Regions from separate parts of the Allobosea sp. F3-2 genome, predicted to be linked through region 1. Evidence: riboswitches for the same ligand, from Rfam matches in the RefSeq annotation. Region 1 holds a riboswitch; each other region holds the start of a gene.

The links. Region 1 has a riboswitch for thiamine pyrophosphate ahead of thiC (phosphomethylpyrimidine synthase ThiC). Riboswitches for the same ligand answer to the same signal wherever they lie in the genome.
Region 2: it holds a riboswitch for thiamine pyrophosphate, as region 1 does, so the genes downstream of both, thiO (glycine oxidase ThiO) here and thiC (phosphomethylpyrimidine synthase ThiC) in region 1, are expected to answer to the same signal.
Region 3: it holds a riboswitch for thiamine pyrophosphate, as region 1 does, so the genes downstream of both, FQV39_RS22315 (LuxE/PaaK family acyltransferase) here and thiC (phosphomethylpyrimidine synthase ThiC) in region 1, are expected to answer to the same signal.

Annotation. Positions count from the first base shown of each region.
Region 1 is NZ_CP042331.1:4,009,539-4,017,051, forward strand. Features, by position in the region: gene FQV39_RS18390 (hydroxyethylthiazole kinase) at 1-612, opposite strand, end outside; gene thiC (phosphomethylpyrimidine synthase ThiC) at 618-2,495, opposite strand; TPP riboswitch at 2,575-2,679, opposite strand; gene FQV39_RS18400 (hypothetical protein) at 2,740-2,937, opposite strand; gene FQV39_RS18405 (hypothetical protein) at 2,982-3,266, opposite strand; gene FQV39_RS34225 (OmpA family protein) at 3,378-4,451, opposite strand; gene FQV39_RS18415 (polysaccharide deacetylase family protein) at 5,669-6,571, opposite strand; gene FQV39_RS18420 (dipeptide ABC transporter ATP-binding protein) at 6,676-7,513, opposite strand, start outside.
Region 2 is NZ_CP042331.1:1,941,940-1,949,452, forward strand. Features, by position in the region: gene FQV39_RS08990 (ABC transporter ATP-binding protein) at 1-146, opposite strand, end outside; gene FQV39_RS08995 (IclR family transcriptional regulator) at 318-1,136, shown strand; gene FQV39_RS09000 (Rdx family protein) at 1,227-1,541, shown strand; gene FQV39_RS09005 (thiamine phosphate synthase) at 1,814-2,422, opposite strand; gene FQV39_RS09010 (thiazole synthase) at 2,437-3,207, opposite strand; gene thiS (sulfur carrier protein ThiS) at 3,209-3,406, opposite strand; gene thiO (glycine oxidase ThiO) at 3,390-4,385, opposite strand; TPP riboswitch at 4,464-4,565, opposite strand; tRNA gene FQV39_RS09025 (tRNA-Ser) at 4,764-4,854, shown strand; partial or broken gene FQV39_RS09030 (LysR family transcriptional regulator) at 5,210-6,092, opposite strand; gene FQV39_RS09035 (alpha/beta fold hydrolase) at 6,230-7,147, shown strand.
Region 3 is NZ_CP042331.1:4,832,413-4,839,925, forward strand. Features, by position in the region: gene FQV39_RS22310 (acyl-CoA reductase) at 1-670, opposite strand, end outside; gene FQV39_RS22315 (LuxE/PaaK family acyltransferase) at 676-1,752, opposite strand; TPP riboswitch at 1,841-1,968, opposite strand; gene ggt (gamma-glutamyltransferase) at 2,107-3,783, shown strand; gene FQV39_RS22325 (ABC transporter ATP-binding protein) at 3,958-4,674, opposite strand; gene FQV39_RS22330 (ABC transporter ATP-binding protein) at 4,655-5,419, opposite strand; gene FQV39_RS22335 (branched-chain amino acid ABC transporter permease) at 5,416-6,423, opposite strand; gene FQV39_RS22340 (branched-chain amino acid ABC transporter permease) at 6,425-7,288, opposite strand; gene FQV39_RS22345 (ABC transporter substrate-binding protein) at 7,462-7,513, opposite strand, start outside.

The DNA.
Region 1 (7,513 bases):
AGCAGTGAGCGCCGCAGCGGCGGCGATCGCAGGGTCCGTTTCGACTGCCAGGCAGGCGGCGATCAGCGCGCTCGAAGCGCAGCCGAGTCCGGTGACTTTCGTCATCAGCTCATGGCCATGGCTAACGGTGACAACACGCCCATCGCCTTCAATGCGGTCGACCTTGCCGGTGGTCACGCGCAGGACGCCATTCGCCCCGCTCATGACGGGAGAGAGCGCCGCCATCTCGGTGGCATTGCCGCGCACAATGACGCCGGGCAGCCGCATCACGTCCTCGGCCAGCTGCAACCGAATCGACGACAGCTCGACGAAGACCGGATCGAGCACCAGCGGGATGCCGCGGTCCCGCGCCACGGCGAGGAGCTTCGGGATGGCGCGCTCGCCCTCCGGGCTGATCGTGCCGAGATTGATCAGGATTGCGCCTGCTCCCGCTGCGACAGCAGCAACCTCCTCCGGATGGCTTGCCATCGAGGGTACGGCTCCGAAGGCGAGCAGCATGTTGGCGGTGACGTTCTGTGCCACCGTATTGGTCAGGCAATGCACGCGCGGGCGACGCTCTGCCACCCGCGCGAGGATCGACGCGACCTGGGCCGCGTCGAGACTGTCGTTCATGCTGCTCATTCGGCCGCAGGTAGATAGATGCTGCCGCCCTTGTCGAGGAATTCCTTCGACTTGGCCGCCATGCCTTCTGCTGCCATCGCTTCAAGGTTGGCGCGCTCATTGTCGCTCATCGCCTGCACCTCGGCGCGCAGGTCCTGGGTGATCTTCATCGAGCAGAATTTCGGCCCGCACATCGAGCAGAAATGCGCGACCTTGTGGGCGTCCTTCGGCAGCGTCTCGTCGTGGAATTCGCGCGCCGTGTCGGGATCGAGCGCCAGGTTGAACTGATCCTCCCAGCGGAAGTCGAAACGGGCGCGGGAAAGCGCATCGTCGCGAATCTTCGCGGCAGGATGGCCCTTGGCGAGATCGGCCGCGTGGGCAGCGATGCGGTAGGTGATGACGCCGGTCTTCACATCGTCGCGGTTCGGCAGGCCGAGATGCTCCTTCGGCGTGACGTAGCAGAGCATGGCGCAGCCATACCAGCCGATCATCGCAGCCCCAATGCCCGAGGTGATGTGGTCATAGCCCGGCGCAATATCGGTGGTCAGCGGGCCGAGCGTGTAGAACGGGGCCTCGCCGCATTCGCGCAGCTGCTTGTCCATGTTCTCCTTGATCTTGTGCATCGGCACATGGCCGGGGCCCTCGATCATCACCTGGCAGCCCTTGTCCCAGGCGACCTTGGTGAGCTCGCCCAGCGTCTCAAGCTCGGCGAACTGGGCGCGGTCATTGGCGTCGGCGATCGAGCCGGGGCGCAGTCCGTCACCCAGCGAGAAGGAAACGTCGTATTTGCGCATGATGTCGCAAATCTCGTCGAAGCGCTCGTAGAGGAAGCTTTCCTTGTGATGCGCCAGGCACCAGCGCGCCATGATCGAGCCGCCGCGCGAGACGATGCCGGTGACCCGCGATGCAGTCAGCGGGACATAAGGAAGCCTCACGCCGGCATGGATGGTGAAATAGTCGACGCCCTGCTCGGCCTGCTCGATCAGCGTATCCTTGAAGACCTCCCAGTCGAGCTTGATCGGATCGCCGCCGACCTTTTCCAGCGCCTGGTAGATGGGCACGGTGCCGATCGGCACCGGCGAGTTGCGCAGGATCCAGGAGCGGATGTTGTGGATGTTGCGGCCGGTGGAGAGGTCCATGACCGTGTCGGCGCCCCAGCGGATCGCCCAGACCAGCTTCTCGACCTCTTCGGCGGCGCCGGAAGTCACGGCCGAATTGCCGATATTGGCGTTGATCTTGACCAGGAAATTGCGGCCGATCGCCATCGGCTCGAGTTCGGGATGGTTGATGTTGGCCGGGATGATGGCGCGCCCACGCGCGATCTCGTCGCGGACGAATTCGGGCGTCACGAATTCCGGCACAGCGGCGCCGAAGCTCTCACCGTCGGCATGGCGCTCGCGGGCGCCTTCGAGCATCGCGGCGCGGCCGAGATTCTCGCGATGCGCGACATAGATCATCTCGGGCGTGATGATGCCGGCCTTCGCGAACTCGTATTGCGTCGCCATCTGGCCCGGCTTCGCCTCGAGGATCGGGCGCTGCGCCGGGCAGGCGGGCACGAGATGTTCTTCGCCGATATGGCCGTTATCGGCCGCCGTGACGGCGCGGCCGGGCACGGTCTGGAAGCCGCGGGCGTCGAGCCAGGCGCGGCGCGGCTGAACCAGGCCGGCATTGAGGTCGATCTTGGCGTCGGTTTCGGTATAGGGGCCGGAGGGATCGTAGATGCGCACCGGCGGCTCGGCATCGGTCGTCAGCACGACCTCGCGAAAGGGCACGCGCATCTCGGGATGATCGGGCGCAGCGACATAGATCTTGCGCGAGCCGATGATCGGGCCCGTCGTCACGCTTTGCGGCGCGGCCTTGACACTGTTCTTCTGGGGCTTGGTGTGGGCATTCATGAGGATCTCCTCCTTGGTTCAGGTCAGGAGATCCGGGCTTGAAAGCGGTCCAGTCGCTGTCTGCGGGCAAGATTTGAGCCTTGCGATCGCGTTCCAGTCCCTCCGCCGGTATGACCCGGATCAGGTTCGACGGGTTCGGCTTCGAAAGCCATCTCAGCCCTTGCGGGCACCCCTCGGAACAGCGGCGAGGTTAGGCGTAGCGCGGCCACTTGGCAACGGGCGATCGGAAGGGGGGAAGAAGCCTTCAGGCGGAGCGATCGACGAGGCCGCCCTGACCGGCCGGAAGGCTCGCCCTGGTCTGCTCGACGCTTTGCTGGAGCATGGTGACGAGGCTTTGCTCGGCCTGCGCATTCTGCCTGAGCATCTCGACGGACAGCGCCTGCTGCGTCGAGGCGGCCTGCATCGTGACGATACTTTTGGCAAGGGAGACGGCGTCGCTCATGCGGGCGACGCTAGTGTGCCGGCCTTGCCAAACCCTGAACGGCCTCAGGGCCTGATGATCGAGGGCACCGGGCGCGGCATCGGCGGGTCGCGACTGGGCTGCGGCGGGCCAGCCTGTGCCCTGTCGTCGCGCTGCCCACGCCCCTCGGCACGTGGCGGCGTGGCCCGCTCCCCGGCCGGCGGACGCGCGGACTCATCGGCACGTGGCGCCGTCGGCACGCCGGGGGCACGCTGTTTCACGGCAGGAGGCGCATTCTGAGCCCAGGTCGGAAACGGCGCGAACGAACCTGCAAGCACCAATCCCGCCATCGCCAGAGCGGAAATCTTCATGGCGGCATCTCCCATCAGCGATTCCTCCGGAAGAGGAACCGCTATGGGCGCGCGGGGTTCCCCGCACGCAGCGAAGAACGGGGCCGCCCATGGAGCAGCCCCGTCCGAGGGTCAGCGGTTCTGGCCGGTCAGCAGCGGCGTGATGCGCCGCAGCGTCACGCGCCGGTTCTCGTGGGAAGCCTCCTGCGTCTGAATCTTCAGATACTGCTCGCCATAGCCCTGGGTCGTCAGGTTCTCCGGCGGGATCTGGAAGTCGCGCGTCAGGATCTCGGCGACCGACTGGGCCCGGCGATCCGAAAGCGAGAGATTGTCGACATCGGGACCGACGGCGTCGGTATGCCCCTCGACGAGGAACACCTCGTTGGGCGAGCTCTGCAGGGCGCGCTTGACCGAATCCGCGATCACGGCCAGACGCCGCCCCTGATCCGGCGAAACCTGCCAGGAACCGGTGTCGAAGTTGATCGTGTCGATATCGACGCTGCGCATGCGGGCGCGCAGATCCGGCGAGTAGCGGACCTCGTCCAGCGTATAGCGACGCGGTATCGCGGCGATCGGCGGCGCCATGATCGTCTCGTAGATCAGCGCCTCGTCGGCCTGATCCGCATCGACGATATAGCGCTCGCGCGGGATCGGCAGCGGCGGCGGCGGCAGGATCACGACATCATCGGCGAAGCGCCCAGGGCGATCGCGCAGAGTATTGTCGATGATCACCACCTCCCGGTCATCGCGATCGATACGGGTGCGGCGGATCAGCCGGCCCTCCTGATCGGTGACGGTAACGATGCGCGTGCCGTCGGGTCGCTCGAACACGGTCCGCATCTCGCCGTCGCGGCGCTCGGAGCGCCCTTGCCAGCCGAGATCGCGGAAGCGCTGATCCTCATCCTGGCGGATGATGGCACGGCCGTCGTCGTCGCGGATGATGGTGCGGCCGGGCTCGCGGATGACGGTGACATCACCCTCGCGCCGCTCCTCGCGCCGCGCCCGAATGTCGTCGAAGCGCTGCGCTCCCTGAACGGCCATGATGCCACCGATCGCACCGACGCCGAGACCGATCGCGCCGGCCACACCCGGCGAGATGCCGCCGCGCCGGCCTTCGCGCTGCGGCGGCTGGCTGGGGAAGGCTCCGCCGGCCGGAGGCTGTGCCGGAGCCACGCCGGGCTGGGTCGGCGCGACACCGGGTTGCACCGGAGCTGACGTGCCGGGGGCGGCTGCCGGAGGCGCGCCCGGAGCGGGGCGTGCCGGCTGAGCGGGCGCCACTCCTGCAGGCGGCGTGCCCGGGGCTGGAGCTGGAGAGGCGGCGCCGGGTTGGGCCGGAGCCGGAGCGATCGGGGCCGTGGCCGGAGGCGTAGCGGGACGCGGCGCCTGTGTCGGAACTGCGCCAGCAGGCGGAGTTGGCGCTATAGCGCCCGGTTGAGCCGGAGCGGCCGGAGCGCCGGGAGCGGCAGCTGGAGGCGCCGCCAGGGGCTGCGGCCCGGTCGGCGCCGAGGGAGCCGTGCCGGGCTGCGGCGCTGCGCCCAGCGGCCGCTGGGACGGAGCAGCGGAAGGCGGGACGGCCGGCCCCCCGCGCGGAACCGCGGAGGGTGGCGCGCCGGCACCGGGCTGAGGCGCTGCGCCGGGAGCAGCGGAAGGCGGAGCGCCGGGCGGACGCGGCTGCCCGGCGGGAGCCGAGGGAGGCTCAGCCGGCTGCGGTGCAGCCGCCGGAGGGCGAGCCTGGGGCGGAGCAGCAGAGGGCGGCACGGCCGGGCCGCCGCGCGGCACGGCCGAAGGCGGCGCGCCGGGCTGGGCCGGAGCCGACGGCGGAGCTGCTTGCGGACGCTGGCCGGGTTGTGCGCCGGGCGCAGCGGCCGGCGGTGCAGACGGCTGCGGCGCTGCGCGCGGCGGCGTCGGCACGGTGGGCTCCGCCGGCGGACGCGGTGGTGTCGGTCGGGTCGCGGGCGGTTGCTCAGGCGCTGGGCGCAGAGCGGGAGGTGCCTCGCGGGGCATCTGCGGACGCTCGGGCTGCGGACGCGCGGCGGGCGGGGCGGCGGGCGGTTGCGGCGCAGGCATGGCCGGAGGCTGCGGCCGGGGCGCGGCCGGGCCGGGCTGCATCTGCGGCGGACGCGGAGCCTGGGGGGCGCCGGGCGCGGCGGGCCGCTCCGGGCCGCGCTGGCGTGGTCCCCGTCCCGGCTCCTCGTCGCCGGCTGCGGGTGCCTGGGCCAGCCGGTAATTGGCTTCGGCAAAGGCTTGCCCGGCCTGCGAAATGACGAGGGCCGGCAGGACGGTTCCGACCAGCAACCAGCGTTTCGTGCGCATTGCAATTCCCGTTGTTCGTTTCAACGCACGGGTATCAGGGCCGCCCAGGGCCTGAACCCGCGATGAAGCAAAAACGGCGGGAATCGGGCAGAGGTTCCGGAGCGATGGCCTCAGATGCCAGCTTCGGCCTTCACATAGGCCGCGATCTCGGCATGGGTCGCGAACCAGCAATCACCCTTCGCCTTGGCCAGCCGGATCAACTCCTCGAGGATCCAGAAGCGCGAGCGATAGGTGATGACATGCGGATGCATTGTCAGCAGGAAGAGGCCGCCCTCGGCATAGGCGCCCTCGAATTCGCGCCGGAAGATGTCGAAGACGGCTTCCGGTGGTGTATAGGGCCGCAGCGCCTGGAAGCGGTTCATGCTGAGATAGGCCGCGTCGTCGCGGATCCACTCGACCGGCAATTCGACCATGCCCGTCGCCTCGCCCTTCTCGATGATCTCGTAGGGATCATCATCGGCGAAGAGGGAGGAATCGTAGATCAGGCCCAGCTCACGCTCGACCGAAAGCGTCACCTCCGAAAAATCCCAGGACGGGGTGCGCATGCCAACCGGCCGGACGCCGGTGATTGTCTCCAGCGTATCGGCGGAGCGCAGATGCAGTTCGCGCTCGTTCTCGGGCGGCACCGCCGTGTTCACCTCGTGGATCCAGCCGTGAAGGCCGATCTCGTGGCCCTCGCCGACGATGCGGCGCTGCTCGTCGGGATAGAGCAGCGCGGTAACGGCGGGCACGAAGAAGCTCGCCGTGATGTCCTGCTGCTTCAGGAGTTCCAGGATGCGCGGCACCCCGACGCGATTGCCGTACTGGCCCCAGGACAGACGCCCGACCGACTTGCCACCGTCGCGCAATTCGTTGGTCTCGTGATCGACGTCGAAGGAGAGCGCCACGGCGCAGCGGGCGCCGTTCTTCCACTTGGCCGGCTTGAGGTTGCGGCCGGCGCGCACGCGCTCGACCTTGCCGCGCCAGACCTCTTCCGGCCATTGCCAGGGCAGAAGTTCATCGGGTTGGGTCATGACGGCTCTCCTTGCTTTGCACGTCATGCTCGGGCTCGACCCGAGCATCTCCTTCCAAAGATTCTCGGGTCTGCGCTTCGCTTCGCCCGAGAATGACGGGCTCCCTATGAAGCAACACTCGGCAGCACCGGCACGGCGGCGAGCAGGCGCTTGGTGTAGTCGTGCTGCGGATGGTCGTAGACCTCGCCGGCCGGGCCGCTCTCGACGATCTTGCCGCGATACATGATCGCGACGCGGTCGCAGAGATGGCGCACCACCGAAAGGTCGTGCGAGATGAAGATCAGTGTCAGGTCGAGTTCCTGCCGCAGCCGGATCAGCAGGTTGATGATCTGCGCCTGGATCGAGACGTCGAGCGAGGCGACCGGCTCGTCGCAGACCACGACGTCCGGCTGCATCGCGAGTGCGCGCGCAATCGCGACGCGCTGGCGCTGGCCACCCGAGAACTGGTGCGGATAGCGGCTGGCGAAATCCGGATCGAGCCCGACCGCTGCCAGCCATTGCCGGACATAGTCCTTCGCGTCGCCGCTCTTGATCAGCCCATGCGCCAGCGGCCCCTCCGCAATGCTGTCACCGACCGTCATGCGCGGATTGAGCGAAGCGAAGGGGTCCTGGAAGATCGTCTGCACACGCGTCGTGACCTTGTGCGGATGCTCGCCCTCGCTCATCACCGGCGCGCCGTCGATACGAACGAGGCCATGATCTGGCGCATAGATGCCTGCCGCCACGCGCCCGAGCGTCGACTTGCCGGAGCCGGATTCGCCGACGAGGCCGAGCGCCTCGCCGCGCTTCAGCACCAGCGTGACGTCGTCGACTGCCTGGACCGCCGCCGACGCGTTCGACAGGCCCGCCTTCTGCGCGATCTTGCGAAACAGCCCGGGCGTCTGTGCGAAGCGCTTGGCCACATGCTCGATCCGGACGTAATGCGTCTGGTCGCCAGAGATC
Region 2 (7,513 bases), 2.1 Mb from region 1:
ATCATCTGGAGCGTGGTCGTCTTGCCGCAGCCGGAGGGGCCGAGCAGCGAGACGAACTCGCCCTTGGCGACGCTGAGATCGACATCCCTGACGGCGGTGAAGTCGCCGAAGATCTTGCTCAGCGATTGCAGCGTCAGGAAGCCCATGCACACCTCGATCGGCAGGCTTTCCGGTCGCCGGAAAAGCCGGACTGCGATGGCGCAAGCAAAGGGAGACGACACAAATTCGTCAATCTTCAATTCCGTATTAGAGAATTTTTGTTGACATAATTTCTCTATACGGAATTTTAATCGCTATCTGACGTTTGATTTTCTCGCATGCAAGCTATCGACGAACCTGTCTCCTCGCTCCGCCGTGCGCTGGGGCTGCTGCGTATCCTCTCGGAGGGCGATGGTGGTGGCATGCGGCTGAAGGACATCGCCGAGGCTGCCGGCTGCGGCCAGCCGACTGCGCATCGCGCGCTGCGTGACCTGATGGCGGAGGGCTTCGTCGAACAGGCGGCCGGCGGCAAGCGCTACCGGCTCGCGCTCGACTTCTTCGTCATCGCCGCCCGCGCCGGACAGGCCGGCGGACTGCGCGAGCTTGCCCGGCCCGCCCTGCTGCGACTCTCGGCGACTCTGAGCGACACGATCTTCCTGCTCGTCCGCAACGGCTATGACGCCGTCTGCCTCGACAGGATCGAGGGCCCCTTCCCGATCCGCTCCTTCACCGGCGACATCGGCGGCAAAGTGCCGCTCGGCATCGGCCAGGGCAGCCTCGCCATGCTGGCACATCTGCCGGAGGACGAACGCGAGGCGGTGATCCGCTTCAACATGCCCCGCCTGCTCGACCGCGGCTTCCTAGACGAGGCGGCACTGCGCAGCGCGATGGCGACGGCGCGTGAGCAGGGCTGGGTAAACCTCAATACCGGCCTCATCGCAGGGATGGCCGGCGTCGCCGTGCCGGTCTTCGATGCGCGGGGGCGTGTCGTCGCGGCGCTCAGCGTCGGCACGCTGGCCGAGCGGCTGCGCGAGGACCGGCTGCCCAACGTCATCGCCATGCTGCGCAGCGAGGCAGAGGCTCTCGGCGCGAAGCTCAACCCCTTCGACGTCGCTCTGCGCTATCCCTCGCGCAGTCTGAGCACGGTGGCCGGCTGACGAAGCGCAGCCGCCATGCCGCTTTCAGGCTTGCATCGCGGCGATGGAAGCGGGATGCCGGGGTGAACTCCTCTGCCACGGTGGCCTGTCATGACCGCAACCAAACCCGCCCCCCGCATCGCCATCACCTATTGCTCGATGTGCAACTGGATGCTGCGCTCGGCCTGGCTCGGCCAGGAGCTGCTCTCGACCTTCGGGCAGGACCTCGGCGAGGTCGCATTGATCCCACGGACCGGCGGCATCTTCCAGATCACCTATGACGGCGAGCTGATCTGGGACCGCAAGACCGATGGCGGCTTCCCGGATTCCAAGGTGCTGAAGCAGCGCGTGCGCGACCGGCTCGACCCCGAACGCAGCCTCGGCCATGTCGACGGGCATACGATGCCGACGGAAGCCGAGAGCTGAGGCGCTCTTGCCGTCATGGTCGGGCTTGACCCGACCATCTCGGAAACCAGCTTTCGCGATTCAAGGTTCTCAGGTTAGCGCCAACACCTTCTGATCTTGCACGGAACCACTCCGTCATCCCGGCCGCAGCGAAGCGGAGCGCCGGGATCCATCATAGGGCTCCACGCTCTACGATGGATCCCGGATCTGCGCGGCTTCGCCGCTTGTCCGGGATGACGGAGTGGTTCCGTGCAAGATCAGCAGGCGTTACGCGGCGCCTGAGAACAAGCCTGTCAGGCCGCGTATTTGCGCGTCGCCGCTACCCAGGCCTTCAGCCTCCCCTCGGGATCGGCGTTCAAGGTAATGTCGGTCACCGCCGCGACGATGTCGGCGCCGGCCTCGAAGACGCCCGACGCCCGCTCCAGCGAGATACCGCCGATGCCGACCAGCGGCAGGTTACCGATGCGGCGCTTCCATTCGCCCAGCCGCTCCAGCCCCTGCGGGCCGAAGCGCATCTGCTTCAGGATCGTCGGATAGACCGGGCCGAGCGCGACGTAATCCGGCTCTGTCGCCAGCGCCCGCTCCAGTTCGGCCTCGTCATGGCTGCTGACGCCGAGCTTCAAGCCCGCCTTGCGGATTGCGCCGAGATCGGCGTCGTCGAGATCCTCCTGGCCGAGATGGATGAAGTCGCAGCCCTCAGCGATCGCGAGCTTCCAGTAATCGTTGACGACAAGCACGCAGCCGGCCGCGGCACAAAGCGTCTTCGCCCGCGCGATCTCGCGCGCGACCTCGATCTCGGAGCGATCCTTGACGCGCAATTGCACCAGTTTGACGCCGAGCGGCAGCACCCGCTTCAGCCAGTCGGCGCTGTCGAAGATGGGGTAGAACGGATCGAGCTTCATGCGGGACGAGTCTTTCAGGCCAGGAAGGCTTTGCCCATGACGGGGGTGGAAGGAGCCGCCATGTCGCGCGCCTCGATCGGCTGCGCGGCGAAGGCCTGGCGGCCGGCGCGGATGGCGAGCGCGAAGGCTTCCGCCATCGCCGCCGGATCACCCGCCTTCGCGACGGCGGTGTTGAGCAGGATGCCGTCATAGCCCATCTCCATCGCCTGCACGGCGTGGGAGGGCAGGCCGATGCCGGCATCGACGACGAGCGGGATCTCCGGGAAATGCTGGCGCATGCTGCGCAGGCCATAGGGGTTGTTGAGCCCCCTGCCCGAGCCGATCGGCGCGCCCCACGGCATCAGCACCTCGCAGCCGGCATCGAGCAGCCGGCCACCGATTACGAGGTCCTCGGTCGTGTACGGAAAGACCTTGAAGCCGTCATCGCTGAGAATGCGGGCTGCCTCGACCAGCCCGATCACGTCCGGCTGCAACGTGTCATCCTCGCCGATCACCTCGAGCTTGATCCAGTCGGTGCCGAAGACCTCGCGGGCCATCTCGGCGGTGGTGACGGCTTCTTTGACGGTATGGCAGCCGGCCGTGTTCGGCAGCACCTTGACGCCAAGCTCGCGGATCAGCGCCCAGAAGGCCTGGCCGGCCCCGCCCGCCGATTCCCGGCGCAGCGAGACGGTGACGACCTCGGCGCCAGAGCGCTTCACCGCCTCGGCCAGGATGGCGGGCGACGGGTATTGCGCCGTGCCCAGGAAGAGTGGGTTCTGCGGCTCGAAACCATAGAAGGATGCCATCTCAGCCTCCCTGCATCGGTGCGACGACCTCGATGCGGTCGCCCTCGCTCAAGTTCACTTCGGCGCGCTTTCGCGCCGGCACGAATTCCCCGTTCACCGCCGTCGCGACGATGCGCCCGCCATAGCCGAGCTCGGCCAGCGCCTCGGCCAGCGTCTTCGCGGCGATCTCCTGCGGCGCGCCGTTAAGCAGCAAGGTCATGCAGCATCTCCGGGTTGGATTCCGGGTTCAGAACGGCATCCGCCGCCATTCCCGCCATGGCGGGGCTGAGCAGGAAACCGTGGCGATAGAGCCCGTTGACGTGGATCACCCGCCCGCGGCGCGTCAGCCGCGGCAGGTTGTCGGGAAAGGCCGGACGGGCATCGGTGCCGATCTCGACCACCTCCGCCTCGGCGAAGGCCGGATGCAGCGCATAGGCCGCGCCGAGCAGTTCCAGCATGGCGCGGGCCGAGATGCGACCGCGTTCGCTGTTCTCGATCATGGTCGCGCCAACCATGAAGAGCCCATCGGCGCGCGGCACGATGTAAAGCGGGATACGTGGATGCAGCAGCCGCACCGGCCGCGACAGGCGGATCTCATCGCTGCGGAGCAGCAGCATCTCACCCTTCACGCCGCGCAGTTCCGGCAGGACATCGCACGCCGACAGCCCCCGGCAATCGAGGACGATGTCTGCATCGAGGTCGGCAGGTTCGACCGCGCTGCCGAAATGAATGGCCGCTCCCTTCGCTGCGAGCCGCTCGGCCAACGTGGCAATCGCCTCGCGCGGATCGAGATGCGCCTCGCTGGCGAAGAACAGCCCGCGCGAGAAACGCCCGGCGAGATGGGGTTCCAGCCCGGCAATGGCCTCGCCGTCGATCTCCTCGAAATGGCTGGTACGCTGGCCGAAACGGCGCAGTTCCGAGCGATCCCTGCTGGGCGCGACGACCAGCGTGCCGTTGCGGGCGACGCCGCCAGCATGATGATCCCACCAGTCGGCCGCCTGCTGCCCGAGCCGGATCACCGGCTCCTCGGCGCTCTCGCCCTCGCACCAGGGCGCGAGCATGCCGCCGGCATACCAGGAACAGGCTTCGGCCCCGATCCGCGGGCCGCGTTCATGCACGGTGACCCGCGCCCCACGCGCCAGCAGTTCGGTGGCGCAGGCGAGGCCGACGACGCCGGCGCCGACCACCGCGACGTTCAGGTCTGAGCGAGGGCGAGATGCCGTCATGCTATTCCCTGCTCCCGGGAAGGCAGCGGCCGGTGGCGCGAACAAGGTGTCTGCGAGCCGAGGACCGTTCCCTTCGCCGGCATTACCCGGATCAGGTGCGATGGGTTGGCGCGAACCACGCCTCTCAGCCTTTCGGCACCCCAACGGACAAGCGCAATCTAATGGCCACACTACCGGGGAGCAAGTCGAGCCGGCGCAAGGCTCCTTTGCGGCCGCCTCCTGCCCTCTCGACCACTCCCTTACCAAGGGAGTGCGCCTTGGTCTGTCCAACGCGGATGCACAGGCTGCGCGAAGGAAGTTGTCGGCGAGGCTTGTCAAAGGGCTCTGCAATCGGGCATAGAGCCTCTCGCCGGAGACGTGGCCGAGAGGCTGAAGGCACTCGTTTGCTAAATGAGCATACCCCACAAGGGTATCGAGGGTTCGAATCCCTCCGTCTCCGCCACTCCTAAGCCCTTGAATTTAAAGGGTTTTTCTGTTTTGCGTTCCACGAACTGACACAGCAGCCTGACACATTCGGGACCTCAGAATCCCGACTGGTTCGGGAGCGTTTATGTACCTGCATCGGCGTGGGGCGCATTGGTGGATTCGTAAAGCAGTCCCTGTAGACCTCGTGGAGATCCTTGGTATCGCGGTAGTCCGCCGTCTCTGCGCACCAAGGACTCGGCCTTGATGCCAAGACCACATGAGGCGCTACAGCGGACCACGACCACACTGGCAGCGAGGCGTCTTCAAGCTCAGATCGCAGAGGTTCGAGCTGAGGGCGATCGACGATTGCCACGTATGCGGTCCGGGCGAACTCAGCCTTCCCAGTAGGGCGGACTGCCAAAGGCCTGGCGGAGGCAATCAGCGAAGGCGCGCAGGTTGGCCGAAGGGCGGCGGCCTTCGGGATGCGCCAGATAGATGAATTCGGGCTCCGGCTGGACGCCGATATCGACGACGCGAAGGCGCCCGCTGCGGATCTCGGCGCCGGCGATGAACAGCGGCAGCAGGGCGATGCCGAGACCGGCCAGCGCCGCATCCCGCATCATGTCGCCATTGTTGACGCGCAACGCCGGCCGCCCGCGCACGCTGACGATGCCTTGCGGGCCGCGGAAGCTCCAGTCGCCGACGCCCCGATTGGTGTAGAAGATGCCGCCATGGCCTTCGAGCTCGGCCAGCGAAGCCGGGGTGCCGCTCTGTACCAGGTAATCCGAAGCGACGAGAACCCTGCGGCTTGGCGCGAGCGTCCAGGCGACGAGCCGCGAATCCACGATCGGCCCATGCGGAGAACGGCGTCGTAGCTGTCCGAGGCGGCATCGACGCGGCGGTCGTCGAGGTCGAGCGTCAGCTCGATCTCGGGGTGGCGGGCGAGGAACGGGTAGATCGCGGGGCCGAGATGCATGCGGCCGAAGGTGACGGGCGCCGAAATCCGCAACGAGCCGACGAGGGCGCCGCGTCGGCCGCGGCCTCCTCGACCTCGCCGGTGATGCGCGTGGCGCGTTCGAGAAAGGCGGTGCCGTCCTCGGTGAGCGTCAGCCGGCGGGCGCTGCGATGCAGGAGCGTGGCGCCGAGGCTGTGCTCCAGCTCGGCCAGGCGGTCGCTGACCACCGATTTCGACAGGCGCAGCCGGCGGGCAGCCTCGCTCAGCGAGCCGGCTTCCGCGATGGCGACGAAGGTCGCGATGCCGTCGAGCTTCAACATCGTTCGGCTATTCCGGACCTGAATTTCGCTGATGCGATGCTCATCCGAACGAGAGGTGAATGCTACGTTGCGTCATGCCAACGGGCTGACAGCGACGGTCATCGGCGACCGCCCTCCCGGCAGGCGGGAGATGTACCATGTTGAAAATCGCTTTGGCGCTTGGCGCCCTCGCCTTCGCGGCTCCGGCGGCCGCACAGGTCCCTGACTTCCCGGCCTCCTTCAGGACGCAGGAGATCACGACCAACGGCACGACTATCCATGTCCGGGTCGGCGGCCAGGGGCCGGCGATGGTGCTGCTGCACGGCTATGGCGAAACCGGCGACATGTGGGCGCCGCTGGCGGCGGATCTGGCGCGCGACTACACGGTGATCGTGCCCGATCTGCGCGGGCTCGGCCTGTCGTCCAAGCCCGCCTCCGGCTTCGACAAGAAGACGCAGGCCGGCGACGTCGCCGGCGTGCTCGACGCGCTCAAGATCGAGCGGGCGGATCTGGTGACGCACGACATCGGCAACATGGTCGGCTTCGCCTTCGCCGCGCAGCACCCGCAGCGCGTCCGCCGCTTCGCCCTGATCGACGCGCCGGTGCCCGGCGTCGGTCCCTGGGAGGAGATCCTGAAGAATCCGCTGCTCTGGCATTTCCGCATCGGCGGGCCGGACATGGAGCGGCTGGTCGCCGGGCGGGAGCGCATCTATCTCGACCGCTTCTGGAACGAGTTCTCGGCGACGCCCGCCCGCTTCAGTGAAGCCTCGCGCGAGCACTACGCCAAGCTCTATGCACTACCCGGCGCGATGCATTCGGGCTTCGCCCAGTTCGCCGCCTTCGATCAGGACGCGATCGACAACCGCACCTATCTGGCAGCCGGCGGCAAGCTCACCATGCCGGTGCTGGCAGTCGGCGGCGAGAAGTCGTTCGGTACCGCGATGGCAGCGGTGATGAGGGCCGCGGCGGCCGATGTCACTGAGGGCGTCATTCCCGATTCCGGCCACTGGATCATGGAAGAGAATCCCACCGCCACCACCGCCTTGGTCCGCGCCTTCCTCGACAAGGGGCGCTGATCGATCCCGGCGTTTTCGACGTTCGTCCTGCAGCTTTCACGGGGGCGTTTTCGGAGGTCGGCCAGAGTGATCCACCCCGTTGAATTGGTCCACCCTGAAGTATGTGTTTTGGCAGACAGGAGGACCGAGATGCCGAAGAATGTGAATCAGCACCGAAGCAGGACCCAGGGCAATATGCGTGCCATCTTACTGATTTAATACGTCAACTTGGAAGATAGCTGAGGTCCCGATCGGCGCCGATTCGTACCCCAGAAAGAGCAGAAGCCGCGTGTCAAATCAAAGCATTGCGGTGATCTGAGGTAGGGTCCTGCTTCGGTGCTGTTTCACAGCCTTGCCCGGAATCGGACATTTACATGCTGGGGAACG
Region 3 (7,513 bases), 820 kb from region 1:
AAACGGGTTCGGCAGCCGCTTCGCCGCCCTTCCACCAGACGATGGCGAGGCATTCGCCGAGTTCCGGGTCGATCTCGGTGATGAGGCTGGCGAACCAGCCGGCGGTCAGCGGCTCGGCCGAAGCGAGCTTGCCGATGCTGCCAGCCTTGACCAGGAGCCCGCAGATCAGGCTCCAGAGCGAGAGCGCCGGGACGTTCCCGGCCCAGACATGCAGCAGCAGCTCCGGGCCATGGGCGCGCAGATAGCCGCCCTTGGGCGTCGGCTGGAAGCCGTCGAGCACGGCGGGATTGGCGAAATCCTCGGCCAGGAAGCGCAGGAGCTGCGGGCGCCGGAAGGTCTTGAGATAGCCGGTCAAGCCGAGGCGGACGGTTTCGCGATCATAGCCGGTGACGATCGGCAGCAGATATTCGGCCTTGCGTCGCAGCGGGTGCGCGCGGTCGAGCAGGCGCGCGATGGCGGCGTCGATCGCAGCGACGATGCGTGCGGTGTCCATCCGCTTCAGCCGGGCGCGGGCGTTGCTGCGGACATGCGCGCAAAGAGCCGCGGCCTGCGCCTCGTCGAGCTCCGGCAGCGCAATGGTGGCACTCTCACCCCAGGCGCTATGGCTGACCTTACGCCAGCGCAGCGTCTCGCGGCTCAGGCCCGGCAGATGGCCCGCATGCTCGATCACGTCAGTCAGCCTCGCGCTGCCGCCAGGAATTCGGCCACGGCGACGGAGCAGCCTTTAGAGGCTTCGCCATCGACTCGGCCGAACAGCTTGAAGCCGCCCGGCACGATCTCGCCGGCATCCTCGGTCAGGATTGCCGAGACGCAGTTGAAATGCGCAAGGTCGTGGTGGACGATGACGCCGCGCTGGCCCTCCGGCAGGTCCGCTCCGGTCAGCGGATCGATCACGCGGCTGCGGATCCAGTGCGGGCCGGATTTGACCGACGGGCAGGCCGCATTGCCATCGTCGTAGAGCTGGGAGCTCAGCTCGGTCATGCCGTACATGTTGATGCAGGATGAGCGCGGCACGCCGAAGGCGGCGGCGAGACCGTCATAGAACTCGTCCGGCCCGAGCTCGCGCGACTGACCCTTGAAGCCGCCGGTGTCGAGGATGAGGCTGCCTTCCGGCAGGGAAAAGCGCCGGCCGCTTGCCGCAAGCGCATCCATCAGCGGTACGAAGGAATAGCTCGCGCCGAGCAGGGCATAGGGCTCGCCGCTCGCTTCGGCTTGCGCGAGCGTCGGCAGCAAACGGTCGAAATCGAGGCCGGCCGTGCCGATGAAGACCTCGGAGTCGGGCGTGCCGCATTCGCGCCGGGCGAGGCCGAGGTAGTGCGCGAGAGAGGAATTGGGCAGCTCCGTCTCGTCGGGGAAGAGGATGCCCATGCGGATGCGCTCGCGGCCGCGCATGAAGCGCTTGCGGAAGTTGACCAGCATCGAGCGGCTCCAGACGGCGAGCGTTGGATGGTAACTGCGGCCGCGTATCCCTTGTGTCGTGCCGCTCGTCATGAAGACGCGCTCCGCCGCTTCCGGCGGGCTGCAACTCAGGGTCAGGTCCTTGAAGGCGGTGATCGGCACGGCCGGGATGTCGCGCCAGCGCCTGACCGAGAGCGGCGTGCGGCCGCGCTGCAGGGCGAAGCGCTTATAGGGCTCGTTGTTGCGGAACTGATAGGCGAAAACCTTCAGCGCCATCGCCTCGAATTCGGCTTCCGACGCATCGGGAAGCGCGATGAACGCCAGGAGCGCCTCGATGATCTCGGCTTGCGTCACTGCGGCCCACTCCGTCCGGACGCTCGCGGGCAATCCGAGAGCGTCGATCGCGACAGGATCATGGGCGCAAGCTGGAATCAGGGCCTCGACGGCCGCATGTCCCGCATCCCTACGCCGGCATGATCCGGATCAGGTTCGTAGGGTCACCGCGTTGCCGGGCCTAAAGCCCGGCCGGCGGAATCTCAGCCTCCTAGCGAGGCCCCCCTGGGAACAAGGTTTAGGTGGGGCTTCGGGCCATGGCTTGTCAAGCGTTGCCGGCGCAGGGCCCGTTGTATTCGGCGAGAAGCCGGGACATGGCGCGCATGTCGAAGAAGAGGCTCGACGCCGGCCTGCAAAACCGTTTCTGTGCCGCCCATGAACGTTTCCGCACCGCCGCCCCGCATCGCCTCCTTCACCTGCGAGAAGAAGCCGGCCACCGGCTCGCGCGGGATGGTCGTCACCAACCATCCGCTTGCCTCGGCGGCGGGTGCGCAGATGCTGCTCGCCGGCGGCAATGCGATCGATGCGGCGGTGGCTTCGCTGTTCGCGCTGACCGTCGCCGAGCCGATGATGGTCGGCATTCTCGGCGGGGGCTTGAGCCATATTCGCCTCGCCGATGGGCGCCATGTCGTGATCGACAATCTCTCGACTGCACCGGTCCATGCGACGCCCGATATGTATGATTGCCTCTCGGACGAGATCGGCAGGCAGCGCGATACGCGCGATCGCGAGAACGTGGTTGGCGCCAAGGCGGTCGCCGTGCCGGGCGCGCTCAAGGGCTGGTGCGAGGCGCTGGCGCGCTTCGGCACGCTGCCGCTGGCCGAGGTGCTGCAGCCGGCGATCGGGCTGGCGGAGCGCGGCTTCGTCGTCACGCCCTATCTCTCGAACTGCATCACCGACAATGCCGCTGATCTTGCCCGTGATCCGAGTCTTGCCGCTCTCCTGCTGCCGGGCGGCCAGCCGCTCCAGTCCGGCGCGCGGCTTATCCAGTCCGATTATGCCGCAAGCCTGAAGCTGATCGCGGCGGAAGGACCGCAGGCGCTCTATGGCGGGCGGCTCGGGCGGGCGCTGACCGACTACATGGCCGCGAATGGCGGGCTGATCGATCAGGCTGACCTCGCCAATTACCGCATCGAACTGCGCCAGCCGATCCGCGGCTCCTATCGCGGCTACGAGATCATCGGCCCGCCGCCGCCTTCGTCCTCGGGCGTGCATATCGCGCAGATGCTCAATATCCTCGAAGGCTACGACATCGGCGCGCTCGGCTTCGGCTCGACGGATGCCGTGCACCTGCTGGCCGAGGCGCTGAAGATCGCCTTCGCCGACCGGGCAGTGGCGACCGCCGATCCCGCCTTCGTCAAGGTTCCCGTCGATAGGCTGATCGACAAGAACTACGCCGCTGAGCGGCGCGCGCTGATCGAGCTGGGCCGGGCGAAGAGCTGGACGGCGGGGCTGTCAGGCGGCGAGTCTGCCGACACGACCCATGTCACCGTTGCGGATGCGCAGGGCAACGTCGTCAGCGCGACGCAGACGATCAACGGGCTGTTCGGAGCCTGCGTCCAGATCCCCGGCACCGGAATGATCGCCAACAACTACATGTTCAACTTCGACCCGCATCCCGGCCGGGCGCTCTCGATCGCACCGGGAAAGCGGGTCTTCACCTCGATGGCGCCGATGATGGCGCTGAAGGAGGGCAGGCTCGCCTTCGCGCTCGGCCTGCCCGGCGCTCTGCGCATCTTTCCCTCGGCGCTGCAGGCGATCGTCAACCTGATCGACCATCGCATGACGTTGCAGGAGGCGGTCGAGGCGCCGCGCGTCTGGACCGAGGGTGGCGTGCTCGAACTCGAAGAGGCGATTCCCGAGGCCGTGGCGCAGGAGCTTGCGGCGCGCGGCCACAGGATCGTGCGTTCGCCGCGCGTCGCCGGTGGCATGAACGCCATCGCCTTCAACCCGGACGGCACGCTGACGGGCGCCGCCTGCTGGCGCGCCGACGGCACGCCGGTCGCCATCTCCGGCGGGCTTGCCCGCGCCGGTGCGCGCTTCAGCATTTAAGCGGCAGCGGCGGTATTCGCTGTCTGATCTCCAATCCGAGCCCTCATCCTGAGGAGGCCCGAAGGGCCGTCTCGAAGGATGTTTCAGGAGCTCTGGAGCCCTCTGGAGCATCCTTCGAGACGCAGCCGTTGGCTGCTCCTCAGGATGAGCGCTCAGTCGGGTTCTGACGTTTCGTCAGTGCAGCCCGCCGACGCCGATATAGCGCTCGAGCACCGTGGCATCGCTGCGCAGCGCGGCGGGCTTGCCCGACCAGACAATCCGGCCGCGCTCGAGGATGATCACGTCCTCGGCAAAATCAAGCGCGCTTTCCAGGCGCTGTTCGACGAAGAGGATCGTCATCGCGCTGCTTGCCGCGAGCCGGGTGAAGGCCTCCATCAGCATGTCGCAGATGACGGGAGCGAGGCCTTCAAGTGGCTCGTCGAGCAGGAGCACCGAGGGCTGGCCGAGGATGGTGCGGGCTGTCGCCAGCATCTGCTGTTCGCCGCCGGAGAGCTGCGAGCCCATGTTGCGGCGGCGCTCCTGCAGACGCGGAAACAGTGCATAGGCCTCCTCGATCGCGCTGCGCGGGCGGCCCTTCAACCCGGCGAAGAGGTTTTCCTCGACGGTCAGCCCCTTGAACACCTCGCGGGTCTGGGGGACGAGGCCAATGCCGGCGCGGGCGCGTGCCGCTGTGCCGAGCGCGGTGACGTCGGTGCCGCCGAGGCTGATGCCGCCGGCATAGCGGCGGGTCAGCCCCATCAGGCTCGCCATCAGCGTGGTCTTGCCCATGCCGTTGCGGCCGAGGATGGAGAGGCGCCCGCCCGCCGGCACGGAGAAGGAGACCTCCTCCAGCACATGGGTCTGGCCGTAGCCGGCGCTTAAGTCCCGAACGTCAAGCGTGGCTGCCGGCATGCGCGTAATTCCCGAGATAGGCTTCACGGACCCTGGGGTCTTTGGCGACGTCAGCCGGCAGACCCTGGAAGATGAGTTCGCCGGCGGCCAGCACCACGACCTGCTTGGCGAAGCGGAAGACGAGGTCCATGTCGTGCTCGATCATCAGCACGGCGAGCGAGGGGGGCAGGCGGGCCAGGGCCTCCTCGATGCGTGGCGTGTCGGCGGAAGGCACGCCGGCTGCCGGCTCGTCGAGCAGCAGCACCTTCGGGCGTTGCGCCAGAGCGATCGCGATCTCGAGCAGGCGCTGCTGGCCATAGGCGATGGTCGCGACCTTGCGGCGCGCGACTTCGGTGAGCCCGAGGGTGGCGAGGACCTCGGCGGCTTCGTCGCGTGCTTCGGAATCGCCGTGGAAACGGGCGAAGATGCGTGTCGCCCGGCCGAGCCGCTGCAGGATGGTCATGACGACATGCTCTTCCGGCGTCATGTCGGGGAAGAGGCGGGTGACCTGGAAGGTGCGGACGAGGCCGCGCCGCACGCGCTTCACGGCGCCCAGGCCCGTGATGTCCTCGCCAGCGAGGCGGACATGGCCCGCGCTTGGCGGGATGCGGCCGGTGACGAGATTGACGAAGGTGGTCTTGCCCGCGCCGTTGGGGCCGATCAGGGCGAGGCGTTCGCCTTCGGCCATGGCGAGCGAGATGTCGCGGCTGACCTTGAGGCCGCCGAACTCCTTCGAGAGATGCGAGACCTCGAAGACCGCACTCATGGGCGGGCCCCCCAGCGGTTGCGCGTGAGCAATCGGGCGGCTTCGTCCAGCGTGCCGGACAGGCCCCGCGGGGCGAAGAGCACGATGGCGATGAGCACGGCGCCGACCAGCGTCATCCAGTGGAAGGGGTTGATCGCAGCGACAACGTGTTCGAGCGCCATTAAGATCACGGTACCGATCAGCGCGCCATAGAGATGGCCGATGCCGCCAAGGACCAGCATGACGAGGGCGTTGGCGGAGATCTCGAAGCTGATGCTGTCGAGCCCGACAACTTGCGTCGCGATGGCCGCGAGCGCGCCGCCCATGCCGGCGACGGCACCGGAGATGACGAACATCTTGAGCAGCACCGGGAAGGCGAAGATGCCGAGCGCGCTGATCCGCAGCGGGTCTTCCTTGAGACCGCGGCAGATCATGCCGAAGGGCGAGCGCGTAATGAAGCGCAGCGCTGCGAAGACGACGATGAGCAAAGCGAGCCCGAAGAGATAGGCGCTGCGGCCCCAGAGATCGAACTCGAAGATCCCGAAGAGCGGGGCGGGGATCATGCCGGAGAGGCCGTCGCTGCCGCCGGTGATCGAGGAGGCTTTGTTTGCGGCTTCGTGCAGCAGCTGGACGATGGCGATCGAGAGCACGAGCTGCGGCAGGCCATGGGCGCGCAGCATGACCGTGCCCGTGAGCAGCCCCATCACGGCGCCTGCGGCGGCTCCGATCAGGATGAGCAGGAAGGGTTCGGTCACGCCATGGACGCAAGCGATGCCGGCGGCATAGGCGCCGGCGCCATAGAGCGCGCCCTGGCCGAGCGAGGCGATGCCGCAAAAGCCGACGATCAGGTCGAGCGAGAGCACGAGCAGCGCCACTGAGATGACGCGGGTCAGGAAGGCGAGGTTGTCGGGGAAGAGCACATAGCCGGCGAGGCCGACGAGCGCGATCAACACCAGGCCGATGAGATCGCGGCCGAGCGGTCGGAGGCGATGGGCGGATGGACGAGGGAGTGTGGCTTCAGCCATCTTACTGAGCCCGCCCCATCAGGCCGCGGGGGAAGGTGCAGACCACCAGGATCACCGCGAGATAGAAGAAGAAATTGCCGAAATCCGGCACGAGATAGCGCCCGGTGACGTCGATGGCGCCGAGCAGCAGGCAGGCGGCGAGCGCACCGGGAATCGAGCCCGCGCCGCCGACCGAGACGACGACCAGGAAGGTCACCATGTAGCGTAGCGCGTAATAGGGCTCGATCGGCAGGAACTCGGCGCCGACCACGCCGCCGAAGGCCGCGAGCCCGATCGCGAGCGCGAAGCTCGCGGCATAGATGATTTCGGTACGCACGCCGAGCGCGCGGGCCATCGGCGCATTCTCGACGGCGGCGCGCAGATGGATGCCGAAGCCGGTGCGCTCGATCAGGAACCAGAGTCCGCCCGCGACGACGAGGCCGCTCGCGATGACGAAAAGGCGGTGGCCGGCGATGCTGCGGAAGCCGAGATCGATCGGCCGCGCCAGCTCCGGCGGCAGCGGGATCGTCTTCAGCGTCGGGCCGAAGAAGTAGTTGGTGATGCCGATGACGCAGAAGGTGATGCCGATCGTCATCAGCACCTGCGAGAGCTCACTGCGATCGTAGATGCGGCGATAGAGCAGGCGTTCCAGCGGGATGGCGAGCAGAACCGTCCCGACCATGGCGAGCAGGATGCCGAAGCCATAGCCGAGACCGAGGTCGCGCGCGGCATAGGAGGCAATGTAGCCGCCGATCATGGCGAAGGCGCCATGGGCGAGGTTGACCACCCGCATCAGCCCCATCGTCAGCGACAGGCCGATGCAGATGATGAACAGCGCCATGCCATAGGCGAAGGCGTCCATGGCGATGCTCAGCGCGGTCTGCATGAGTGCGGGCCTTCCCGATGCTCAGGCGTATTGTATTCGGGTGAAAACACCACCGTCATTCCGGACAAGCCGCGAAGCGGCGCCGATCCGGAATCCATCATAAAGCTCTGCACCCAACGATGGATTCCGGGGCAAGCCCGGAATGACGCGCGGTTCAAGCGAAACCGACGCGCTCACTTCGCCAGGCCGGGGTCCTTCTGGTCCGGCACGCCGGCGATCTCCTTG